DNA from 4 places in the Rummeliibacillus sp. JY-2-4R genome. Region 1 is predicted to be linked to each of the others. Evidence: riboswitches for the same ligand, from Rfam matches in the RefSeq annotation. Region 1 holds a riboswitch; each other region holds the start of a gene.
The links. Region 1 has a riboswitch for lysine ahead of ACWV26_RS00790 (amino acid permease). Riboswitches for the same ligand answer to the same signal wherever they lie in the genome.
Positions count from the first base shown of each region.

Region 2: another riboswitch for lysine. It lies ahead of ACWV26_RS19625 (transporter substrate-binding domain-containing protein); the one in region 1 lies ahead of ACWV26_RS00790 (amino acid permease).
Region 3: another riboswitch for lysine. It lies ahead of dapA (4-hydroxy-tetrahydrodipicolinate synthase); the one in region 1 lies ahead of ACWV26_RS00790 (amino acid permease).
Region 4: another riboswitch for lysine. It lies ahead of ACWV26_RS14120 (aspartate kinase); the one in region 1 lies ahead of ACWV26_RS00790 (amino acid permease).

Region 1 covers NZ_CM132623.1:162,839-167,061, reverse strand. The annotation lists purine riboswitch at 236-337, opposite strand; gene ACWV26_RS00790 (amino acid permease) at 576-2,048, opposite strand; lysine riboswitch at 2,153-2,331, opposite strand; gene ACWV26_RS00785 (CynX/NimT family MFS transporter) at 2,543-3,757, shown strand; gene ACWV26_RS00780 (nitric oxide synthase oxygenase) at 3,840-4,223, opposite strand, start outside.
Region 2 covers NZ_CM132623.1:3,973,979-3,978,201, reverse strand. The annotation lists gene ACWV26_RS19630 (hypothetical protein) at 1-1,301, shown strand, start outside; lysine riboswitch at 1,426-1,611, shown strand; gene ACWV26_RS19625 (transporter substrate-binding domain-containing protein) at 1,745-2,599, shown strand; gene ACWV26_RS19620 (amino acid ABC transporter permease) at 2,674-3,441, shown strand; gene ACWV26_RS19615 (amino acid ABC transporter ATP-binding protein) at 3,441-4,175, shown strand.
Region 3 covers NZ_CM132623.1:3,510,320-3,514,542, forward strand. The annotation lists gene ACWV26_RS17230 (phosphate ABC transporter substrate-binding protein PstS family protein) at 1-532, opposite strand, end outside; gene ACWV26_RS17235 (YsnF/AvaK domain-containing protein) at 1,179-2,045, shown strand; lysine riboswitch at 2,179-2,358, shown strand; gene dapA (4-hydroxy-tetrahydrodipicolinate synthase) at 2,491-3,381, shown strand; gene ACWV26_RS17245 (cupin domain-containing protein) at 3,569-4,177, shown strand.
Region 4 covers NZ_CM132623.1:2,879,546-2,883,768, forward strand. The annotation lists gene ACWV26_RS14115 (DUF2507 domain-containing protein) at 193-612, shown strand; gene ACWV26_RS14120 (aspartate kinase) at 685-1,920, opposite strand; lysine riboswitch at 2,042-2,224, opposite strand; gene uvrC (excinuclease ABC subunit UvrC) at 2,282-4,057, opposite strand.

The sequences.
Region 1 (4,223 bases):
CACCTCCGCTTTTACCTTATCCAGCTCCACACGCCAGCCCCTCGAGTCGTTTCGTTCCCTCGGTCGAAAGCTGAAAGTACGCTTTCGATTCGGGCCCTCCAACGATTGTCGGGGCTTAACGGGCGTGTTCCGCTTTTAAATAAAAAAACTCGAAGTACTTTGCATCCAGTCATCTATGAGTGGAGCAAGTCCTTCGAGTTTAGTCGATGGGATTGGTAAATAGAATAGTCTATTTCCAATCTATATTGCTTCTCATAGTCAGTTCATTTACGGTGAGCTGGTAGAAACTTGCGAGCCATATTCTCGCTATTATATGAGTGAATGATATTTTGTTGTAATATTAAGAATGTCACAATTATAGCATGAAAGTATTATTTTTCAACAAAACACAAAATATAAAATAATTCAGAAATCTCCGAAAAACCGAATATTTACAGTTTTAGCGGCTTAAATTAGGCTAATCTACGAACGTTCTGATGTATTTTTATCGTATTTTTCATTTCAATTAAAAATAATCATGATAAAAAGGCTAATCCAATATAGGTATTTTACCCTACAAGAGATTAGCCTTTTGATTAGTCTTTAATTGGACGATTTGATGTCAAATCTGCTTCTTCTAACTTTACTATCTTTGTTTTGTTTTTCAATTTATAGGCGAACCAAAGGATTAGGAAAATTGGTAAGCCAATATACGATACTAATATTCCGTACCAATCAATATGTCCACCTGTGAATGCTGTATAATTTTGACCTAATACAACAACTGCACATAAGACAAATGCAAAAATTGGACCAAACGGGAAGAACCTAGATCGATATGGTAACTCAGATAAATCATGACCTTGTGCTATAAACGCTTTGCGGAATCGATAATGACTAGCCGCAATTCCAAGCCATGCGATGAATCCACACATACCTGAAGCATTTAATAACCATGTATAGACTGTACCTGAACCAAATAAGGATGCTAAAAATGATAGACATGCTACAAGCACTGTGGCAACAAGTGCCGCCACTGGAACTCCTCGTTTGTTTAGCTTTCTAAATATTTTAGGTGCATGACCTTCCATCGCTAATTCCCAAAGCGTACGTGATGATGCATATAAACCTGAATTACCAGCAGAAAGAATTGCTGTTAAAATGACTGCATTCATAATAGATGCAGCAATGGCAATCCCTGCATTTTCAAATACTAATGTAAATGGACTTACAGTTACATCATCACTATTCGCAAGACGTGGATCTGTATATGGAATTAACAAACCAATTGCCAAAATCGCTAAAATATAGAATAGCAAAATACGCCAGAAAACTTGTTTCACTGCTTTTGGAATTGTTTTGCTTGGGTTCTTTGTTTCGCCTGCAGTAACACCAAGTAATTCAGTTCCTTGGAATGAGAAACCTGCAGCTAAGAAAATACCAAATGTCGCAAAGAATCCACCATGGAAAGGTGCATCTCCCTTAAAGAAGTTCGTAAACCCAACCGGTGCATGTCCACCAAGGATACCAAAGATCATTAAGAAACTTACAATAATAAAGATGATAACCGTAGCTACCTTGATAAAAGCAAACCAATATTCACTTTCGCCAAAACTATTAACAGATAAGTAGTTTAAAACAAAAATAAGAATTAAAAATGATGCGCTCCATATATAGGAAGGACTATCAGGGAACCAATATTTCATCACAATAGATACAGCTGAAATTTCTGCTGCGATAGTAATTGCCCAGTTATACCAATAGTTCCAACCCAATGCAAAGCCTAATGCTGGATCGATAAATTTTGATGCATACGTACTAAATGAACCTGAAACTGGCATATAAGCAGCCATTTCTCCAAGACTAGTCATTAGGAAAAATACCATTATCCCAATTAAACCATAAGCTACTATCGCGCCACCTGGTCCTGCAGTAGCAACTGAGTTACCACTCGCAAGTAGCAATCCTGTACCAATGGTTCCACCGAGTGAAATCATCGTAACATGGCGACTTTTTAATCCTCTATTTAAGCTCTGCTGAACGCTATCGCCTGTATTTTTTGTACTCATAATTCTCCTCTTTCCGATTTTCATTGCTGATGAGGCGGGTAAAGGAAAATAAAAAAACCACCGCAAAATATTTGTGGATGGTATCTAAATTCCCCATCAACCTTGATAAAGATAGCTCAACACGCATTTTTTGCGTGACAGTTCTGTCCCTTTCGATAACAGCCCCAGCATTGCCAATAAAAAGCTTAACAATACTTCGGCGATATTCCCTTTTTAATCGAGTCAATAATGCTTTTTCATCTCGTCGATTATACTTATGAAGATCGCGACCTCTACCCCATCTATTGGATGAGGCATGCAATATATAATTTTTATTACGCTCCCCATTATAGTACAGAGAAGCTCTATTAACAAGATGTAAATTGATAGATTTAAAGATACAATTTAAGTTTTATAATACCTTAGCTTTCTAATTTTTTACTAAATATTGAAATTTACTCTCTATTAATGATACTGTTGCTAAAAGAATCTGTTTTACGAGGAGGTTATGTAGCTTGGCTTCACAACAATCAACTCGAAATAGCAAAAAAATACCATGGAATCGAAGTACTTGGCTTCTTGTTCTTGGTATTATTTTCATTGCTTCTACACTACGTTCTCCACTCACTTCTGTTGGTCCTATTATTTCCTACATAAAAGAAGGTTTGGATATTTCAAATGTATTAGCAGGGTTCATCACGACAATCCCATTACTAGCATTTGCGATTGTATCCCCATTTGCCCCTAAATTGGCTAGTCGTTTTGGGTTCGAAAAAACACTGCTTGGTGCCATGATTATTTTAGCGATAGGGATTCTCAGTCGCTCACTTGGAAATACTTTCTCCCTATTAATTGGAACTGGATTAATCGGGATTGCAATTGCCTTTGGTAATGTATTGCTACCTGCGCTAATCAAGCTAAAATTCCCTTTTCAAGTAGGACTATTAACGTCCATCTTCACACTTTCTATGAACGTTACAGCAAGTGTTGCAGCAGGCGTTAGTTATCCAATAGCTAGTACTTCTTTAGGATGGAAAGGCGCTCTTGGGTGTTGGGTTGTTTTAACCATAATCGCCATCGCCGTATGGTTACCTCATGTTAGGAAGCAAGCGGAATTAAAGGAAAAAGAAAAAAAACAAAATGGAAGAAAACCTATATGGAAGTATCCTTTAACTTGGGCTATCACTGTAGCCATGGGTTTACAATCATTTATCTTCTATACAACAGCTGCTTGGATTCCAGCAATGTTAGAATCCCAAGGTATGAGCGCAAGTCAAGCGGGCTGGATGTTCTCTATTTTGCAATTTTCACAATTACCTATGACATTCCTGATTCCAATACTCGCTGGGCGTAGGACAGACCAACGTCCTTTAGTAGCATTGTTTACTATATTTTATGTAATTGGCTTTACAGGAATATTGCTGAACTGGACGTCTCTAACGATTATTTGGATGGTTCTAATTGGCCTTGCAGGTGGTGCATCATTCGGTCTTGTAATGATGTTCTTTTCACTCCGTTCCCGAAATGCAATAGAAGCTGCAGAACTTAGTGGGACTGCACAATCCATTGGCTATCTACTTGCTGCAATAGGTCCCGTACTTTATGGATACGTTCATGATTTATGGAGCAGCTTTCATGTGGCAAATATGCTTTACGCTATTGTCGTAATAGGGTTATTTATAGCTGCCTGGATATCAGCAAAAGACCGCTTTGTAACACCTGAGAAATAGAAGACAAAAAGGAGCAACAATACGTTTGCTCCCTTTTCATTTAATTTTTAGATTATTTACGCCAGGGCAACCCTCAAATATTTCAATAAGGACTTTTCTGATAAGAATATGATGGAGACTTTTTCGTATTATCAAATGGTTTGTGGAAGATATACGTTGTAGCAGGTGACAAGGGTGGAATCAGCCATGTCCAATTGCCCGTAACATCACGATTTGCAGATTCTTCATTTGCTTCAAATCGTTTAAATTGTTGCGCAGCAGTATGATGGTCCACAATACTTACACCGTCTTCCTTAAAAGAATGAAGTACTGCAACATTGAGCTCCACTAACGCACGGTCTTTCCATAGACTTGAGTTCGAAGACGTATTTAATCCCATTTTCTCTGCAATAATCGGTAATTGATTGTAGCGAGATTCATCTGCCAAGTTACGAGCACCGATTTCAGTGCCCATATACCATCCGTT
Region 2 (4,223 bases), 230 kb from region 1:
TTGATATGGATGAAATTATGGAAAATAATGATATTTCTTTAGATGAATATGAAGAATTGACACCTGATGAGTTAATAGGATGTGCAGAAGATTTTGTAAAAGAGTTTTGCCGTGATTCCTTACATTTTAATATGATGACTGAATGGAACGGCATATCTTATTTGATTGTCTTTGAAGCAAAAGATGTTGCACTAAATCTATTTTTACCTAATTCCGGTGCAACTATTGAAATAAACAAGCAAGGCTTTGTACTTTCAGCGACATTATTCCAATCCTACTATCAATTGGCATACCCAGATATTCAAATCTCAGCAGAAGATGCAAAAAATATTATTTGTCAGCATACCTTAGTAGAGCTTGGTATTTATGAAGAGAATGGCGAGATGGAGCTTGTATATTATCCTAAAAAAGAATTTATGGGTGTTCATGTAGATGGTCACATCGTTTCTGGTGATGCAGCTTTCACTGGTGATTTTATGGATGCACATGCGTTTGAAGCTGTAACAGTTACTAAATCTATTGAAAGTTTACTAGGTGTTACAAATGATATGTATCAAGTAGTAAATGAGAGTGGACGCTACTGGTACAGAGCAGAGGACGCCAATAATATAAGCCTTTCTGAACCAATTATTAAAATTGAGCAAACTGATGAAATGCAACTGGACTATGAGTCATTGGTGAAATGGGCAGAATTAGATGCAGAATTACCCGTAGATCTTTTAGAAAACAATGCGAAAATTTTCTTAGAAACTGTAATTGGGGATATACATGAAAAATATTTACTAGAAGAACAGTTAGAAGAGGAAGATGACTTCGATATTTTAAGTGAAGAAGATTTATCTGAAGAAGAGCGCCAATTCTTTGAAGAGCTTGAAATGATGGAAGAGGATGTTGAGGATGACTTTGATGAAGAAGACATCGATTTTGAACCATTCACAACATTTACCTTTATACGTTATCACAAAGGCATTCGTATTGAAGATTATTCAATCCATGTAAACGTCGGTATATATACAGGGCTTATCCGTGATTGCACCATTACATTACCAAACGAATTAGAATTGACTTCTTTAGATATGAATCCAAACATAACATTAGAACAAGCAGATGCTCTATTTAAAGAACAACTACAAATGAAGCTTGCACGGACTTTTAGTTATGATGAGGAAGATGAAGAAGTTACAGTATATGGATTAGATTACATTGTTTCTTTCCAAAATAAAGGGAGAATCCAAAAAATTGATGCAATGACTGGAGAAGTTCAATTTGTGGATGCAGATATATTAAAAGAGGGCGAATAATTATAGCCTATGGGAATCTACAAGTAGAATTGAATGAAAGTCTAAGAAAAATGTAAGACTAGTTGACATGAGAATGCTAGTATTGTAGACTGTTCACAACAATAATATACAACCTCACTTATTTTAGTGAGGTAGAGGCGCGATATTTATTAGTTCTTAGCGGAGTTAGAGAAAACGATGAAACTTAAGAAGAAGGAAATGTTGCCGAAGTTTGTAATTGATCTCAAGGTTACATGCTGGGTCTGCAGTGAATAATTGCAGGACTGTCTCAATAAACTTCCCTGGTTTATTGAGTTGTGCTATCTCATTATGGGATAAAAGTAGAGGATTTAGGACTAGAGAATATTCTGGGACCTGAGTTCAACTCAGAGTCCTTTTTTTATAGCCATTTTTACTCTTAGCACGGATTATAAGGGGTATTCTTTTTAAAGGGAGAGGGAAATATGAAAAAAACATGGGCATTATTATCTAGTGTTTTATTGATGGCCATTCTTGTATTAGCAGGATGCGGCTCATCAGATTCAAAAGATTCTAAATCATCAGGAAGTAGTGAAAGTAAGGATACCTTTACTGTAGGAATGGAAGCAGGATATCCACCCTTTAACTGGACACAAGCGGATGATTCTAATGGTGCAGTTGCTATTGAAGGAAATGCGGAGTATGCAGGTGGATACGATGTTCAAATTGCAAAGGAAATTGCCGATGGATTAGGCAAAAAATTAGTAATCGTTAAAACAGAATGGGATGGTCTAGTACCATCATTAACATCTGGCAAAATTGATGCTATTATCGCTGGCATGTCACCAACTGCAGAGCGTAAGCAAACAATAGATTTCTCTGATATATATTACAAATCAAACTTAGTAATGGTTGTGAAGAAAGGCAGCAAATACGAAACTGCAACTTCAATTGCTGACTTTAATGGAGCAAAAGTTACTGCTCAATTAAATACTTTCCACTACAGTGTGATTGACCAAATTAAAGGGGTTAAAAAAGAAACAGCAATGGATAACTTTCCAGCTATGCGTGTAGCACTTGAAGCAGGCAAAATAGATGCATATGTATCTGAAAAGCCTGAAGCAGTGTCAGCTACAGCGGCTAATGATAAATTTGCAATGGTCGAATTTGCAGACGGTAATGGATTTAAAACATCAGAAGAAGACACTGCAATTGCTGTAGGTGTACAAAAAGATAGCAAATTAACAGCGAAAATCAATGAAATTCTAAAAGGTATTTCAGAAGAAGAACGTATCAAAATTATGGATGATGCGATCAAAAATCAACCAGCTGCTAAATAGCTTTCAGATTTAAAAACACTACCGATTGTGAATGAAGCAGTCGGTAGTGTTTGTCTTTAAGGAGGAAAATAAAGATGACATTAGAATGGTTTATAAATATCATTACGAATAACTGGCCGATGTTCTTACGAGGCGCTTGGATGACACTGGTTATTTCTACAATCGGGACTATTTTAGGCGCATTAATCGGCTTGATTATTGGCGTCATCAATACGATTCCAAAAGGGACAGGAGGCACTAAAAAGTGGTTGATTAAATTCATCAACACAATCTTATCAATTTATGTTGAATTTTTCCGTGGTACGCCTATGATTGTTCAAGCGATGGTTATTTATTACGGTTCAGACCTATTGTTTGGACTTGATATGGATCGAACATTTGCGGCAGTCTTTATCGTTTCATTAAACACAGGCGCATATATGGCTGAAATCGTTCGTGGCGGAATTATTGGTGTTGACAAAGGTCAATTTGAAGCAGCTCGTGCAATTGGGATGAATCATTGGAAAACAATGATTCACGTAGTATTGCCACAAGTTATGCGAAATATCTTACCAGCAACAGGAAACCAATATGTTATGAACATCAAAGATACATCGGTATTAAATGTAATTGGTGTAACTGAATTGTTCTTTCAAACAAAATCGATTGCAGGAAACAACTTCCGTTACTTTGAATCATTCATTATTGCAAGTTTAATCTACTTAGTAATGACAATTATTGCAACTCAAATCTTACGTTTCTTCGAGCGTAGGCTAGCAGGTGAAGCTAACTATCAAATGATTGACGAAGCAGGAATTGCTCGTCCTACATCACGTAAATCGCAAGCAAAGGAGAACGTATGATGGAAAAAATTATTGATATCAAACATTTGAGTAAATCCTTTGGTTCACATGAAGTACTGAAAGATATTAATTTTGCAGTACATAAAGGTGAGGTAGTAAGTGTCATAGGATCATCTGGATCTGGTAAATCAACCCTACTACGCTGTATTAATTTACTTGAGACGCCTTCAGGCGGTGAAATTATTTATAAAGGTTCTAATATTCTTGATCAAAAACATGATATTAATGATTACCGTACACATCTTGGCATGGTTTTTCAGCAGTTCAATTTATTTAATAACTGGGATGTTTTAAATAATTGTATTGTTGGTCAAACAAAGGTATTAAGACGTTCAAAAGAAGAAGCGACTGAAATAGCGATGAAGTATTTAAATACTGTTGGTATGGAACGGTATTTAAATGCGAGACCAAACCAATTATCAGGTGGTCAAAAACAACGTGTAGCAATTGCTAGGGCATTATCTATGCAGCCTGATGCGCTTTTATTTGATGAGCCTACTTCAGCACTTGACCCAGAAATGGTTGGTGAAGTGTTAAAGGTAATGAAAGAATTAGCACAAACGGGATTGACGATGATTATCGTGACACATGAAATGGAATTTGCCCGCGAAGTATCTGACCGTATTGTTTTCATGGATAAAGGTGTAATTGTAGAAGACGGAACCCCAGATGATGTATTTAATCATCCTAAGCATGAGCGTACAAAAGCCTTCTTGCAACACGCGCTAAAATAAGTGAATGTAATATAAATAAGCCTAAATAAAAGAGGAATTGCCCACCTG
Region 3 (4,223 bases), 690 kb from region 1:
TTGCACGTGTACCTGAAGATGCTGGACGGTTGATAATGTTGATTTTTTCATCGTTACCGCCAACTTCTTTCCAGTTTTTAATTTTACCAGAGAAGATGTCTTGAATTTGTGCTTCAGTTAAAGAATCAACTTTAACATCTTTATTTACTACCATAGCAAAAGCAATACCTGCTACTTTGTTATCAACAAGTTTACCTGCCTTAGATTTGTCTTCTAATTTATCAGCTGAAGGAACATCAGAGTTACCAATATCAACTGCACCAGAAGCTACTTGGTTTACACCAGTACCACTACCGCCACCTTGTACAGTTACTGTTAGATTAGGGTTTGTACCTTGAATTGCATTTGCAGCTTCTTCTGCTAGAGGTTGTAGAGCAGTTGAACCAGCTGCTGTAACTGAACCAGATAATTCTGTAGTTGCTGGTTTTTCAGCTGTTTTATCTGTACCGCTTGTTTTTGTATTATCACTGCTAGTTTGAGCATTGCCACATCCAGCTAAAGCACCTGCTATTACTAAACCTGCCATTGACATTTTTAAACCTGAAAACTTCACTTTCTTTTCCTCCCTTTATCGAGTCCGTTCTGTTTATCTTGCCTCTTACAAATCCCATATTAAAGGTGAAATGTTATCCCACTGTGTATTTAATATTAATTTAAAGTAAATCTATTTTTGGTATATTTACATTGCGTTTACATTAACCAATACAGAGGGTATATTTCATTACATAATATTCCCAATTATTTATTACCTTTTTATCCAATTCCTCCCGTCTCTAATTTTTTCACCTTGTTAGAAGTATGGATAGATTAGCATTTATCATACGAGTCAAATATTACCTACTTTAAAATAGTAATTAACTTGTCTTGTTTGAATGGTTTGTTTCAAACAATAAGCACATAATAAACTTGTGGGTTTTTAGTTTTTCTCATTTTCATATTTCGATACACAATAGGCAATTAACCGTTCAATTAAAAACGGTTAGTTGCCTATAAAAATTCTAATATAAACGATTCAAAATACGCTCTTGTCCAAAAAATACATGAGAAAAACTAGTCCTTTTTTAGAGCTACACATCAAAAATATCACTACTTTTCAACATTATTTGTTTTGCCGTCATCATTGCGGGTATATGTAAAACGAAGTGATAAAAAACTCTAAAAAACGGAGGTAATTATTTATGAGTAAAAAAGTTTTAGGTGTTTATGATACGAGAGTGGAGGTTATTCGTGCGATTCATGACTATGAACAAAAGGGATATTCGTTAGACCAACTTTCAATTGCGACGAATACAAAGGACTTCCCTTCCCCTGCCGCTATCGAAAATGAAACAGGCGTAACTTCTGAAGATTTTGGCGGTGCAGATGTGGATGAGGATAAAGGATTCTTCGAAAGTCTTCTTTCCGTTTTCCGTGGTGATTTTGATGTAGACGGAAGAACTTATTACGAATATTTACTAGGACTTGGTTTGGGTGATGCAGAAGCACGTAATTATGCAGAAGAAATCGATGACGGGAAAATTTTACTTCTTACCGATAATGTAGCAGCTAGTTTATCCAACCCAACTGATCCATTATACGAAAGGTCACCACTTAATTCTTATGGAACAGATGAAGAACACTCACTGAAACTTCGTGAAGAACAACTGAATGTAGAAAAAGAACCTGTTCAAACCGGCGAGGTCGAAGTTCATAAGGAAGTGGTTGAAGAACAAAAAACAATTAATATTCCTGTTACACATGAAGAAGTGTATGTGGAAAGACGCAAAGTAGATGATGAGGTAGCAGCTACATTAAACACAGCAGATCCTACTACACCAATAGATTCAATAGATGGTGATGAATCTATCCGTATACCAATAGTGGAAGAAAAAGTTGAAGTAACGAAAAAACCAGTGATAAACGAAGAATTAGTTATTGGAAAGAATAAGATAGAAAAGACCGAACAAGTTACCGATCAATTAAAACGTGAAGAAGCAAGAATTGAAACAAACGGTGATGCAATTATTCATGAAGACAGCGCACGTACTGATCAAGACAAATTCTAATAATACTATTAAATGGTGAATATCTTTAGGACATATCTTAGTATTATTTTCTATATTATAAGTGTTGCAATCACATGAAAATACTGGTATGATTTAACCAACTAAATATTCACTTATTTCAATATTCTTTTGAAGTAAGGATAGAGGAGCATATATCATTAGTACACAATGCAAGAATGATGAGATTCGATGACCATTGTGAAAAGGGATATTTGCCGAAGTGGAAAGAAACTCATTCATCTTGAAGCTGGTTCTGTTATTGAATAAATACAGAACTGTCATGTAGGAAACTATATGGAGGGCTATCTTACGCACAGAAATAATTTTGTTTTATTGTTTCTACTGCAACAACGTAGCCACGTTGTTGCTTTTTTGCGTTATCTTACTAATTGCCCTTCTCCCTCTAGTTTATTTTACAAATAATAATAAAGGGTGTGGAGAAGTAATGAATTTTGGACAAATATTAACTGCGATGGTAACTCCATTTGATCAAAATGGCGACATTGATTTTCAAGCCACTAGAGAACTAATTAATTACTTAATAGATAATGGTACTGAAGGTTTAGTAGTAGCCGGTACAACTGGTGAATCACCTACTCTCACTTCAGACGAAAAAGTAGAATTGTTTAAATTTGTTGTAGAAGTTGTAAATAGACGAGTTCCAGTCATTGCTGGTACTGGATCAAATAATACAAGAGCTTCAATCGAGTTAACAAAACAAGCAGAAAATACAGGTGTCGATGGCATCATGCTCGTCGTTCCATATTATAATAAACCTTCCCAAGAAGGATTGTATCAACACTTTAAAACAATTGCTGAAAGCACAAAACTTCCTATTTTACTTTACAATATCCCTGGTCGTAGTGTTATCAATATGTCAGTCGATACAGTCGTTCGTCTTGCGCAAATTCAAAATATCGTTGCCATCAAAGATGCAGCTGGTAATCTAGATGCAATGGCTGAAACCATTAGCCAAACACCTGCAGAATTTAGTGTTTACACTGGCGAAGACAGTTTAACATTACCTGCAATCGCTATTGGTGCTACTGGGGTAATCTCTGTTGCATCTCATATCATTGGAAATGAAATGCAAGAAATGATTACAAAATTCAAAAGCGGTAAAACACAAGAAGCAGCTGCAGATCACCGTAGACTTCTTCCGGTTTTCAATGGTCTATTTGCAGCACCAAACCCAGCACCTGTCAAAGCTGCATTAAATCTTAATGGAGTTGTTGTTGGCGGAACTCGCTTACCGATTATTCCTTTAAATGATGAAGAAACAAGTCAATTAAAAGAAGTTTTGCAAGCAGTGAATGAAAAAGCGGCAACTGTATAATAGATAAATAGCAAAAACCCTGTGCATCCACTTAGCACGGGGTTTTATTTTTACTTTTTTACTAGTAAGCTTTCTGATTATGAGAACAAAAGAGCAAGGCATAAATATCCTCTTTTTATAGATTGCATCACATTATCTGCCTAACTGAATACAATGATTGAGGAAGCCTAAAAAAAGGAATGATTAAATGAATTATCACTACTATGCAAGTTCATGTCCTTATTGTGCTAATCAAGCAATGTATAGCACAGGTAATATGAATAATATGTATGGAATGCCTGTCCAGCCTTACTCTCCTTCTCCTTACAGTCCAAATTTTTCGGGACAATTAACACCATACGATATGGGATATGCACCTGGAATGGATTTTCCACAGCAACAAAATAATCCTCCAATTGTCTTGAAGGATTATGGGCCAAATCCGTTTGTCGTAAACATTGAGCAAGCGACAAAACAAAACAATAATTATCGCACCGCTTTATGGACGGGTGATCATTTACAACTCACCTTAATGAGCATTGGTGTAGGAGATGACATTGGTTTGGAGGTTCACCCTCACCTCGATCAATTCATACGTATTGAAGAGGGGCAAGGAATCGTGAAAATGGGTAATAGCAAAGAAAATTTAAATTTCCAAAGAAACGTTGCGGATAATTATGCGTTCATCATCCCTGCTGGAACATGGCACAATTTAATCAATACAGGTGATAGACCGATCAAATTGTACTCAATCTATGCTCCAGTTCAGCATCCACATGGGACAGTTCAACAAACGAAACCTGTGGAAAATCATTGAAGAGAAGATTCTTTTTGCCACAATTTAAGTCAAATACTTTCCAATG
Region 4 (4,223 bases), 1.3 Mb from region 1:
CTTCATAATGGTACAATATTATGACAAGTTTATTGTACTCTCAACATCCATTAGCGTCAAGGTAACATAAACTATTTATATCAACCCTTTAGTTCTTTGATATTCTCGAAAAGGTACATAAATTTCTCTTTTAAATCTATTACTTCTTTTCAAGACAAAAATTGGACAAAAATTTATGAAAGAAGGATTTCAATGTCTACTCAACAAAAAAATGAATTTACCCAATTTGGCTACGAATTAATACGCGATCATGTACTATCTTCAGTTTTAGGTAAAAACGAAGAAGATATACTATATTGGTGTGGTAAAGAATTAGCGCGTAAATTTCCGCTATACGAATTAGAGGAAGCTGTAGACTTTTTTAAAGAAGCTGGATGGGGAGATTTATCGATTGATAAAGTGTCTGCAAGTGAAGCTTTTTGTACTTTATCTGGTGATCCTGAAATCCTTAAATTTGATCAACGTTGTTTCAAATTAGAAGCAGGCTTTTTAGCTCAACATCAACAAATATGCTGCGGATTCCTCACTGAGTGTTATGAGGAGACAAAACCGAAACTATCCGTTGTGAAATTTCATATAAAATGGGATTTAAAAGATAAAATTGAAGGATAAAGTAAAAGAATTTCAAAGAAGTGTGTAAAACACTTCTTTGAAATCCTTTTTTTATTCATTTTAACAAATCGCTTATTGTTGAGCGATTTTTTCTTGGATTGAGAGGTTAAATTCATCATGCAATGCATTTGCTGCTTTTAGCATATCTTCTTGTGGTACAACCACTGATACTTTAATTTCGCTAGTACTAACCATTTTCACCGGAATTCCTTCGCGATATAAACGGTCAAACATCGAAGCAGCAACCCCAGGATTTGAAACCATACCTGAACCTACAATAGAAACTTTTGCAAGATCACCTTCATGGTCTAAATGGTGATAACCAAGGGTTTTTTGATGCTCAGATAATACATTTAAAGCATCTTGTAAATTTTCTTTTTTCACTGAGAAAGAAACAGAAGGCTCTGTTCCTTCAATAATAGATTGAACAATAATATCAACATTAATATGATTTTTGGCTAATGTTGTAAATATATTGGCTAATGAGCCAGTATAAGCTTTTTCATAATAAACAGTTAATCGAATAATATCTGATTCAAACGCAACCCCACGAACCACTAAATCTTTTTCCACAGAAACTTCCTCCTTCAAAATGGTGCCTTCTACTTCCTCATAGCTAGAACGTACTGACATTTTGATATTATGATTTTTAGCAACCTCTACTGATCTTGGGTGCAAAACACCTGCTCCAAGATTAGCTAGTTCTAGCATTTCGTCATATGACATTTCTTGTAGCTTTCTCGCACCTTTTACATATCTAGGATCACTCGTATACACACCATCAACATCGGTATAAATATCACATCGCTCTGCATCAAGTGCGCTTGCTAAAGCTACAGCTGTTGTATCAGAACCGCCACGTCCCAGTGTAGTAATATTGCCTTCATCATCAATCCCTTGGAATCCAGCTACTACTGCAACTTTCCCAGCTTTTAGAGCTTCTTTTAAAGCATTTGGCGCTATATTCTCAATGCGCGCATTGCTAGGCACATGTTCTGTAACGATTCCTGCTTGCCAACCAGTGAATGATTGAGCCGCAATTCCTAACTTATGCAAAGCCATCGTTAACAATGATATAGTTACTTGTTCACCTGTTGTTAGTAAGACATCCATTTCTCTTTTTGAAGGTGTTTCAGAAATTTCGTGGGCCATTTCAACAAGTTGATCTGTTGTTTTACCCATTGCAGATACAACAACAACAATTTGATAGCCATTTTGTATTTCATGTAAAATGCGCTGTGCGACATTCATGATTTTTTTTGTTGTCGCGACGGATGTACCGCCAAATTTAACCACTAAAGTATTCATCAAAACGCTCCCCTACATAGTTATATGTGGGCGATTTTCACAATGATTTCTAAAGAAAAAAGAGCAGCTTATCACAAATGTGATTAGGCTGCTCTTTGCATGCACGTTCTATAGAACATTCATGTGAGATAGCCCTCCAGAACCGGAATCGATTCTGACAATTCTACATTTCTTCAATGTAGAACCAGCAGCAAGGTGGAATTAGCAAACTTGCAACTTCGGCGGCCTCCCCTTTCGCCGACCTTCTAAGGATCTATTCATCCTCCAGTCGGATACTCTTGAAATCCGCGCCTCTATCATCACTAAATCAGTGATTTTTAATTGGTGTTATTAAGATACCATACGAATGACTATCTATCAATCATTTTCCCGAAAAAAAGTCAATTATTGTATGAGATAGAGTTTTTGGTACACCTGCTTCTTGCAGCTCTTCAAAAGTTGCTTCTTTAATTTTCTTAATAGAACCAAAATATTTCAATAATTGCTGTTTCCTTTTTGGGCCAACTCCTGGAATCTCATCTAAAACAGAAGTTATGGCGTTTTTCTCATGTAATTGTCTATGGAATGTTATGGCAAATCTGTGCACTTCATCTTGTACTCGTTGTAATAGATAAAATGCTTCACTTGTGCGTTTCAATGGAATGATTTCAGGAGGATTGCCATATAAAAGTTGCGAGGTTTGATGCTTATCATCTTTAGCCAAACCTGCGATTGGAATGTCGAGTCCTAATTCATCTTCTAAAATTTCTCGCGCAACCTCCATTTGTCCTTTTCCTCCATCCGTCACGAGTAAATCCGGTAAAGGTAGGCCTTCTTTTAACACTCTAGTATAACGTCTTCGGATAACTTCGCGCATCGCACCATAATCGTCATGGGCTTCCGCATGTTGGATTTTAAATTTGCGATAATCTTTTTTACTTGGTTTTCCATCTATAAAAACAACCATAGCTGAAACAGTATCTGCTCCAAATATATGGGAATTATCAAATGCTTCAATACGAATAGGTGTTGCAATATTCATAGCTTGTCCAAGCGCTTCACATGCACCAATTGTTCGTTGTTCCTGTCTTTCAATCAATTGGAATTTCTCTAATATTGCTACCTGAGCATTTTTTGAAGCCAAATCTAATAATTCCTTTTTTTGTCCTCTTAATGGTTTTATTACTTTAATATCTAATACTTGTTGAAGCACTTCATCGTCAATTTCCTGAGGAATAAGGATTTCTTTTGGTTTTATATGTTCAGTTTTTTCATAGAATTGCCCGACATACGTCAAAAACTCTTCATCAGGCTCACCATAAGATGGAAATAGTGATACATCTCGCTCGATTAATTTTCCTTGTCTGACAAAAAATACTTGAACACACATCCACCCTTTGTCTACTGCATAGCCGAAAACATCTCGATTGGTAAAATCATTCGTTGTGATTTTCTGTTTTTCCATTACTGCTTCAATATGTGCAATTTGATCTCTGTATTCTTTAGCACGTTCGAAATCAAGTTGTTCAGATGCCTCTATCATTTTCTTTTGTAATTCATCCTTGACAGTAGTATGTCCACCATTTAGAAAACTAGTGATTTCTTGTACCATTTTCGTATACGTTTCTTTTTCAATTTCTTTCACACATGGTGCTAGGCATTGTCCAAGATGGTAATACAAACAAACTCTATTTGGCAATGTCTGACATTTACGCAATGGATACAGTCGATCTAAAAGTTTCTTTGTTTCATTGGCTGCGTATGCATTTGGATAAGGTCCAAAATATTTACCTTTGTCCTTTTTGACTTTTCTAACGGTAAGTAATCTCGGGTATTTTTCATTGGTAATTTTAATATATGGATAGGTCTTATCGTCTTTCAGCATGATATTATATTTTGGATCATGTAATTTGATCAAATTTAACTCTAGTAAAAAGGCTTCTTTGTTTGATGAAGTGATAATATATTCAAAATCTTCTATTTCACTTACTAGACGTTGAGTTTTACCATTATGTGTTCCTGTAAAATAAGAGCGTACTCTATTTTTTAATACTTTCGCTTTTCCTACATAAATTACCGTACCTTGACGATCTTTCATTAAATAACATCCGGGTTGATCGGGTAAAATTGCTAATTTTTGTTTAATTAATTCATTCATCAAATCACCTCATAAAAGGGCTTGTCCAGATTATGGAAATATAAACTATAGAGCACAGAGTATGAGCCTCTTCTACTGCTTAGGAGTCTGAGTAAACATTTTCATTCAAATTTGGTGTTAATTTGAAGTACTTATCTCCATCTAAGATTTCTAGTCAAAATATAAA